DNA from 4 places in the Janibacter sp. Y6 genome. Region 1 is predicted to be linked to each of the others. Evidence: predicted binding sites of a transcription regulator. Region 1 holds the regulator's gene; each other region holds the start of a gene.
What was found. Region 1 encodes LexA, which represses DNA repair genes until DNA is damaged. Its sites were predicted from a motif close to TCGAACANNTGTTCGA; they were not measured.

Region 2: L6241_RS09710 (alpha-ketoglutarate-dependent dioxygenase AlkB) is a predicted target of LexA. The motif match lies at 959-974, and genes of this name have one in related genera.
Region 3: L6241_RS16105 (DUF222 domain-containing protein) is a predicted target of LexA. The motif match lies at 1,124-1,139, and genes of this name have one in related genera.
Region 4: L6241_RS04705 (DUF222 domain-containing protein) is a predicted target of LexA. The motif match lies at 1,328-1,343, and genes of this name have one in related genera.

Annotation. Positions count from the first base shown of each region.
Region 1 covers NZ_JAKLYZ010000001.1:669,784-671,979, reverse strand. Annotated here, with positions in the region: gene L6241_RS03105 (NAD-dependent protein deacetylase) at 1-490, shown strand, start outside; gene lexA (transcriptional repressor LexA) at 562-1,302, opposite strand; gene L6241_RS03095 (LysM peptidoglycan-binding domain-containing protein) at 1,549-1,938, shown strand.
Region 2 covers NZ_JAKLYZ010000003.1:444,448-446,643, forward strand. Annotated here, with positions in the region: gene leuA (2-isopropylmalate synthase) at 1-255, shown strand, start outside; gene L6241_RS09710 (alpha-ketoglutarate-dependent dioxygenase AlkB) at 317-928, opposite strand; gene recO (DNA repair protein RecO) at 1,105-1,884, shown strand; gene L6241_RS09720 (isoprenyl transferase) at 1,881-2,196, shown strand, end outside.
Region 3 covers NZ_JAKLYZ010000010.1:39,402-41,597, reverse strand. Annotated here, with positions in the region: gene L6241_RS16110 (alpha-hydroxy-acid oxidizing protein) at 1-1,056, opposite strand, end outside; gene L6241_RS16105 (DUF222 domain-containing protein) at 1,305-2,196, shown strand, end outside.
Region 4 covers NZ_JAKLYZ010000001.1:1,011,837-1,014,032, forward strand. Annotated here, with positions in the region: gene L6241_RS04700 (sulfate adenylyltransferase subunit 1) at 1-1,099, shown strand, start outside; gene L6241_RS04705 (DUF222 domain-containing protein) at 1,356-2,196, shown strand, end outside.

The DNA.
Region 1 (2,196 bases):
CGAGCTGCACGGGAGCCTGGCCGAGGTGGTCTGCCTCGCGTGCGGCGCCCGGGAGGCCCGGGCCGCGCTCGACGAGCGGATGGCGCAGCGCAACCCCGGCTTCGACGCGGACAGCGACGAGATCCGACCCGACGGCGACGTGCGCCTCGAGGAGGTCGAGGTCGAGGCCTTCGAGGCGCCGCTCTGCCTCGTGTGCGGGTCCGACATGCTCAAGCCCGATGTCGTCTTCTTCGGCGGGTCGGTCGACAAGCCCCTGGTCGAGCACTGCTTCGCGCTCACGGAGGCGGCGCCGAGCCTGCTCGTGCTCGGGTCGAGCCTGCAGGTGATGTCCGGCCTGCGGTTCGTGCGGCGGGCCGCCAAGCTCGGCACGCCGGTCGTCATCATCACGAGGGGACGCACGCGCGGTGACGACCTCGCGACCCACCGGGTCGACGGCTCGCTCGACACGAGCCTGGACGCCCTGGTGCGCGCGAGCACCGAGGTCGGCTGAGCGGCCCCGTCACGCGCGACGGGCCCGCCCCGTGCAGGGCGGGCCCGTCCGGCCGGGGCGGCGCGCCAGGCTCAGATGCGGCGCAGGACCGCGGTGACCTTGCCGAGGATCGTCGCGTGGTCGCCGTCGATCGGCTCGAAGGCGGGGTTGTGGGGGAGCAGCCACACCTTGCCGTCACGTCGCTTGAAGGTCTTGACCGTCGCCTCGTCGTCGAGCATCGCCGCGACGATGTCGCCGTTGTCGGCCGTCGGCTGCTGGCGCACGACGACCCAGTCGCCGTCGCAGATCGCGGCCTCGATCATCGAGTCGCCGACGACGCGCAGGAGGAAGAGGGAGCCCTCGCCGACGACCTGCTTCGGCAGGGGGAAGACCTCCTCGACGCTCTCCTCGGCGACGATTGGCACGCCCGCGGCGATCTGGCCGAGCACCGGCACGTACGTCGCGGCGGGGTGGGCGTCGCCGCTGCCCGTCGCGTCGGGGTCCTGGGGGCTGGCGCCACCGCGGTAGCCGGCGATGTCGTGCGTCTGCGCGTCGCCCTCGGGGGAGCGGGACGCCTCGGGCGAGACGACCTCGATGGCGCGGGGCCGGTTGGGGTCACGGCGCAGGTAGCCCTTGCGCTCGAGCGCGGTCAGCTGGTGGGCCACCGAGCTCGGGCTGGTCAGCCCGACCGCGTCGCCGATCTCGCGCAGGCTCGGCGGGTAGCCCCGCGTCGCGACCGCGCTGCGGATCACCTCGAGGACCTTGACCTGCCGGGCGGTCAGCCCCTCGCCGTTGTCCCGCACCGGCAACGTGCGGATGTTGTCCTCGCTCATCGCGCCCCTCGCTGTCTCGCTCGCGCCGCGACCCGTGAGGGGGCGGCTGGTGGCCTGCTCCTGCGGGGGAGGACAGCGTTGTCGGTGCTCGCTGGTTGTCTCTCCCGTGTGGCCGACGGTAGTGCTCGGCCCGGTCTAGATCAAACACATGTTCGAGCGTGTCTTGTTCTCGCTCGAACACCTGTGCTAGACATCGTGCAGACGCCTCGTCGAACACCGGTTCGACCAGACGACCAGGAGGAGACCATGAGCGCACTCACCGTCCAGGCCCCGCAGCACGCTGCCCGGCCCTCGGCGCTGCGCGACCCGCGCCGGGCCGAGCGCCACCTCGTGTCCGTGCCGACGGGGACCGACGTCCCCACCGAGCTGCGGGTGACCCGGCGGGGTCGCCTCGCGCTCACGACGATCGCCGTCGCGGCGCTGCTCGCGCTCGGCACCGGCATCGCGACCGCGGGCGGCGAGGCCGCTGCGGCCACGACCGTCACCGTCGAGCAGGGGCAGACCCTCAGCGACGTCGCCGCCAGCCAGATGCCCGGCGTCCCCACGAGCGCGGCCGTCTCGGCCATCCGCTCGGAGAACGCGCTGAGCACCCCCTTCGTCCACGCCGGCCAGGAGCTCGTCATCCCGACGCGCTGACCGTCTCGACGGATCACCAGACCACCCGGGTCCCTCGACCCGACCCGGGCGACGGCGACGGCCGCACCTCCACCGGGTGCGGCCGTCGTGCTGTCCCCGCCGGCCGTCGGCGGGGCCTGGCACCGGCGTGTCGCCCGGTATCTCGGGCCTCCCCGCCCGGGGGCTCGCCGGGTCTTGCGTGCGTGGTGGTGGGCGTGATGAAATGGCACTACATCTAGTGGTTACACCGATGTCATTCGTCCACATGTAGTGCACATG
Region 2 (2,196 bases), on a different contig from region 1:
ACAGTCCACGGCCGCGGCAACGGCCCGATCGACGCCTTCACCGACGCCCTCGGCACCATCGGCGTCGACGTGCGGGTCCTCGACTACCACGAGCACGCGCTGTCGGCAGGTGGCGACGCCCGCGCCGCCGCGTACGTCGAGTGCGCCGTCGGCGACCGCGTCCTGTGGGGCGTCGGCCTGCACGAGTCGATCGTCAAGGCCTCGCTGCGCGCGATCCTCTCGGCGGTCAACCGCGCGGAGCGCGACACCGTCTGACCCGTCGGCCGACGACGAAGGGGGCGTGACCGGTCATCCGGTCACGCCCCCTTCGCGTCGATCAGCGCACCCCGCGCACGCGGAGCTGGATCGAGATCCGGGGGCCGCTCACGGCGGCAGCCTTCGGGACGCTGTGGTCCCACGTGCGCTGGCACGAGCCGCCCATGACGACGAGGTCGCCGTGGCCGAGGGGCAGCCGGGTCGACGGGCCGCCGTCGCGCGGGCGCAGGGCGAGGACACGCTGCGCGCCGAGGGAGATGATCGCGACCATCGTGTCCTGCTCGCGGCTGCGCCCGATGCGGTCGCCGTGCCAGGCGACGGAGTCGCGCCCGTCGCGGTAGAGGCACAGGCCCGCCGTGACGAAGTCCTCGCCCAGCTCGTCGCGGTAGTGCGCGCTGAGGGCGGTGCGCGCCTGCGCGACGAGGGGGTGGGGGAGCGGCTCGTGCTCGCCGTAGAACTTCGTCAGGCGGGGCACGTCGAGCACGCGGTCGTACATCTGGCGGCGCTCGGCGTGCCACGGCACGTCACGCACGAGGTCGTCGAGCACCGTGTCGCCCCCGCTCACCCAGCCCGGGTGCAGGTCGACCCACGCCCCCCGGTCCAGCGTCGTGCGGCGCGGGTCGACCGGGGCGAGGGTCGGCCGCTCCGCGTCGTCGAAGAGGCTGGGCTGCAGCGCGCTCACGAGACGAGGATAGCAAGTGCATCGAACAGGTGTTCGAGGTGCTTGCGCGACCCCTTCACGGCGCGGGTGGTCTCGAGGCTCGGGCGCTGAGCGCCCTCGCACCTCGACCAGCGACGAGGTGCGGCGCGGCGGCGGGCGCCGTCGGCGGCTCGTAGGACAATGGACGCATGCCCCTGTACCGAGACACCGGTGTCGTGCTGCGCACGCACAAGCTCGGCGAGGCCGACCGCATCATCACGATGCTCACCCGCGGTCGCGGCAAGGTCCGCGCGGTGGCGAAGGGGGTCCGCCGCACGAAGTCCCGCTTCGGCGCCCGCCTCGAGCCGGGCATGCACGTCGACGTCCAGTGCTACGAGGGTCGCAATCTCGACACCGTGACCCAGGCGGTCGGCGTCGACTCGTGGGGCCACACCCTGGCCAGCCGCTACTCGGACTGGACCGCGGCCGCCGCGATCCTCGAGACCGCCGACCGGCTCACGGAGGAGCACGAGGTCAGCGTCCAGCAGTACCACCTGCTGTGCGGGGCGCTGCGCACACTCACGGCCGGCGAGCACGACTCCTCGCTCGTCCTCGACGCCTACCTGCTGCGCGCTCTCGCCGTCGCGGGCTGGGCGCCGAGCCTGCACGACTGCGCCCGGTGCGGCGCCGACGGCCCGCACCGCGCCTTCCAGATCGCCGCGGGCGGCTCGGTCTGCTCGCAGTGCCGCACGCCGGGGGCGAGCGCACCCGCGCCGGCGACGACGGCGCTCATGGCCTCGCTCCTCGCCGGCGACTGGGCCCATGCCGACGCCTCGCCGATGCCGGCGCGGCGCGAGTCGAGCGGCCTGACCGCCGCCTTCCTCCAGTGGCACCTCGAGCGGGGCGTGCGCTCCCTCGGCCTGGTCGACCGCACCCCCCAGCCCCCGAGGGCGCCCGCCCCCGACGACCCGATGACGAGGACGCGATGACGACGAGACGGTACGAGACCCCCTTCGCGCACCCGACCGGGGTCACCGCGCCGCCGGTCCCGGCCGAGCTCGTGCCCGGTCACGTCGCCGTCGTCATGGACGGCAACGGCCGGTGGGCCAACGAGCGCGGGCTGCCCCGCACGAAGGGGCACGAGGCCGGCGAGGGCGCGCTGCTCGACGTCGTCGCCGGGGCGCTGGAGATCGGGGTGACCCATCTGTCGGCGTACGCCTTCTCGACGGAGAACTGGCGCCGCTCGCCCGACGAGGTGCGCTTCCTCATGGGCTTCAACCGCGACGTCATCCGGCGCCGTC
Region 3 (2,196 bases), on a different contig from region 1:
CGTCGCGTCCGGCCCGACGGCGTCGCGCACCCGCACGAGTGCGTCCAGCGACGCGATGGAGCTGTCCACCTGCCGCCCGCCGTGGTTGGAGACGACGATGCCGTCGACGCCGAGGTCGAGGGCGCGGCGCGCGTCGTCGGGGTGCAGGATCCCCTTGAGCACGACCGGCAGCGTGGTCCGGTCTCGCAGGGTGGCGATGTGGTCCCACGACAGCCGCGGGTTCGAGTAGGTCTCGAGGAAGGTCTCGACCGCCGCACGCGGCCGCGGTGAGCGCAGGTTGTCGCGGAGCCGTCCCGGGTGGTGCCGCGTGATCGACAGCAACGACCGGATGGCCGACGGGGTGACCTTCGGGCGCTCGGCGGGCTCCCCCTTCGCCGCCGTGTCCACCCGCTGGTCGACGAGACCCATGAAGTGCTCGTCGCTCGTGTACTGCCCGATCCCCTGACCTCGGGCGAAGGGGAGCGAGCCGAGGTCGAGGTCCTGCGGTCGCCAGCCGAGCACGGTCGTGTCGAGCGTGACGACGAGCGCCTCCGCGCCTGCCGCCTCCGCGCGGCCGATGAGGCTGTCGACGAGACCTTCGTCGGTGCTCCAGTAGAGCTGCATCCAGTGCGGCGTCGCGCCCATCGCCGCCGCCGTCTCCTCCAGCGGTGTCCCGCCCTGGTTGGTGAAGACGTAGGGGATGCCGGTCGCGGCCGCCGCGCGTGCGGTGACGAGATCGGCGTCGCGGTGGACGAGCTGACCGGCACCCACGGGCGCGAGGGCGAAGGGGGCGGGCAGCCGCGTCCCGAGGACGGTGCGGGAGAGGTCACGGTCGGCCGCACCGGCGAGCATCCGGGGGACGATCGCCCACCGGTCGAAGGCCTCGCGGTTGTTGCGCATCGTGCGCCCCTCACCCGCACCGCCCGCGACGTAGGCCCAGGCGCGGCGGCTCATCGCCGACTCGGCCGCCTCCTCGAGCCCGGCGGCGTGGGTCGGCACCGCCGGCCGGTCGCCGACCACCCCGTCGCGGTAGATCTGGCTCTGCCGCTCACGGCCGGGGTCGGGGCTCGGGCTCATCGGTCCTCCTGGGTCGGGTGCGCCCAGGCTAGGGCCGTCGACCGTTCGTCGACAGGGCCTGGCCTGTTCGAACACCTGTTCGATATTGTGGAGCCATGGCGACGATGCCGCAGCTCCCAGATCCCGGGTCCCACCCGGGCGAAGGGGGTGTGCCGGCACTCCTCGACGAGGTCCACGCAGGAGTCGACCGGCTTCTTGAGGCGATCGCTCGTGACGATCGCACGGCAGGTCGGGTACTGCGAGCAGACGTGGCCGAGGTCGAGCGGCTGGCGCGGCGCGTCGACTCCGCGCGGCTGCGCCTCGTCGCCCGCGCGGACTCCGTGCGCGTGGCCGAGCGCACCGGGCACACCGACACCGGGGCGTGGCTCGCGCAGACGACGAACGGCGACAGGCGGCCCGCCTCGCGCGACGTCCGCCTGGCCGCCGCCCTCAGCGCGCCGACGGCTCCCAGCGCGGACGACCCGACCGCCGCCGCCGCGGGCGACGGGGTGCTGAGCCTCGTCGCTCCCCCGCCCGAGCCAGACCTCGCGCAGACCGCGGCCGCTCTGGACGACGGGCGGATCAGCGCCGAGCACGCCCGCGTCATCACCGGCGCGATGGCCGAGCTGCCCGACACCCTCACCCCCGAACAGCGCCGCACCTGCGAAGCCGAGCTCCTCCTGCTCGCGGTCAACCGGGCACCGGCCAAGCTGCGGATCGCCGCCAGACGCGTCCTCGAGACCGTCGAGCCCGACCAGGACGTCGTCGACGCCCACGAGGAGTCCGTGCTCGCCGACGAGGAGGCCCGCGCGGTCGATGCGGCAGCCTTCTGGATCAAGGACAACTCCGACGGCACCATGACCGGTCACTTCACCGTCCCCTGGGCCAGCGGCATCATCCTCAAGAAGGTCATCGACGCCATGACCGCCCCGCGCCGCAGGGCAACGAGCGGTGGCGCCGTCGGCACCGCCCCCAGCGACCTCGCCGCCCTCACCGGCGACACCCGGGTCGACCAGCTCGACTGGCAGCACCGCCGCGGCCTCGCCCTGGCCGACCTCCTCGCCCGCATCCCCACCGACCACCTCTCCACCAAGATCGCCGCCACCCTGCTGGTCACCACCCGACTCGAGGACCTGCGCGGCCAGCTGACCCGAGCCGGAC
Region 4 (2,196 bases), 340 kb from region 1:
CGAGCGTGAGCAGGGCATCACCATCGACGTCGCGTACCGGTACTTCTCCACGCCGCGGCGCAAGTTCATCCTCGCCGACACCCCCGGGCACGCCCAGTACACGCGCAACATGGTGACCGGCGCCTCGACGGCCGACCTCGGGCTCGTCCTTGTCGACGCCCGTCACGGCATCACCGAGCAGTCGCGCCGGCACACCGTGCTCCTGTCGCTCCTCCAGGTCCCGCACATCACGCTCGTCGTCAACAAGATGGATCTCGCCGGCTACGACGAGTCTGTCTTCACGCAGATCCGCGACGAGTTCGAGGACTTCGCCGGCCGGCTCGACGTGCCGACGACCAGCGCCTTCCCCATCAGCGCGCTCGCCGGCGACAACGTCGTCACCCCCAGCGACGCGATGCCGTGGCACAGCGGCGGCAGCCTGCTCGACCACCTCGAGACCGTCGAGACGGCCTCGGACCTCGGCAGCGAAGGGGGCGTGCCGTCACGTTTCCCCGTGCAGTACGTCATCCGGCCGCAGCAGGGCGAGTACCGGGACTACCGCGGGTACGCCGGGCGCGTCGAGGCGGGGACCTTCGAGGTCGGGCAGCAGGTCGTCGTGCTGCCGAGCGGCATGCGGACGACGATCGCCGGCATCGATGTCCTCGGTGAGGAGCTCGAGCAGGCCGTCACCTCGCAGTCGGTCGTGCTGCGACTGTCGGACGACGTCGACGTCTCGCGAGGCGACCTCATCGCGGGCGCGGGCGAGCACGAGCCCGAGGTGACGCGAGAGCTGACGGCGACCGTGTCGTGGATGGCGACCGGCGAGCTGCACGAGCGGCAGAAGCTGCTCCTCAAGCACACCACCCGCACCGTGCGCGCCGTCGTGCAGGGCGTGAGCTCGCGCCTCGACATCAACTCGCTCGAGCGCGACCGTGACGCGAGCACGCTCGAGCTCAACGAGATCGGCTCGGTGACGCTGCGGCTCGCTCAGCCGCTCGTCGTCGACCCCTACGCGGACATCCGGTCGACCGGGTCCTTCATCCTCATCGACCCCGCCACCGGGGCGACGGTCGGCGCCGGGATGATCTCGGGGACGCACGGCGAGGACTACGCGATCTGACACCTGGGGTGGTCTCGAGGCTCGTTCCTCGCGCCTCGATCAGCACAGCCGTGGTGATTGAGGTGCGAAGGCCGGTTTCGAGGCTCGGGCCCTAGCGGGCCCTTCGCACCTCAACCAGCAGGCCCCTTGGTGGTTGAGGTGCGAAGGCCCCCTGGGCCTGAGCCTCGAAACCTGGGGGACCGCGCCTCGAAACCCTTGCTGACCGTTCACCGACAAGACGTGGCCCGTTCGAACACCTGTTCGATAGCGTGGGGTCATGGCGACGATGCCGCAGCTCCTCGACCCGGGCACACCGGGCCAGAGCCGCGTGCCAGCCCTCCTCGAGCAGGCCCACGCCGTCATCGACAGCCTGCAGGACGCGATCGCAGCCGACCAGCGCACCGCCGGGCGGGCGCTGCGTGCTGATCTCGTCGAGGTCGAGCGCCTCGCCCGACGGGTCGAGGCCGCCCGGCTACGCCTGGTCGCCCGCGCCGACACCGTGCGCGTGGCCGAGCGCACCGGGCACACCGACACCGGAGCCTGGGTCGCCCAGAGCACCAACAGCGACCGACGACCGGCCTCACGCGACGTCCGCCTGGCCACCGCCCTGACCGCACCCAGCACCATCGAGCCCCCATCGCAGGACGACTCCCCCGGCCTGACCCTCGTCGGCGCCGGCCCCACCACCACGCCACCCGCACAGCCGCAGGCTGAGCTCGCGCAGACCGCCGCTGCCCTCGACGACGGGCGGATCAGCGCCGACCACGCCCGCGTCATCACCACCGCGATGGCAGACCTGCCCGAAGGACTCACCCAGGAGCAGCGCCACACCTGCGAGGCCGAGCTCCTCCTGCTCGCGGTCAACCGGGCACCGGCCAAGCTACGGATCGCCGCACGCCGCGTCCTCGCAGCCGTCGAACCCGACGAGGACGTCGTCGACGCCCACGAGGACGACGTCCTGGCCGCCGAAGCGCAGCACGCCCGCGACGAGTCGGCCTTCTGGATCCGCGACAACCACGACGGCACCATGACCGGGCACTTCACCGTCCCCTGGGCCGCCGGCGCCATCCTCGGCAAGGTCATCGACGCGATGACCGCACCCCGACGACGCACCCAGC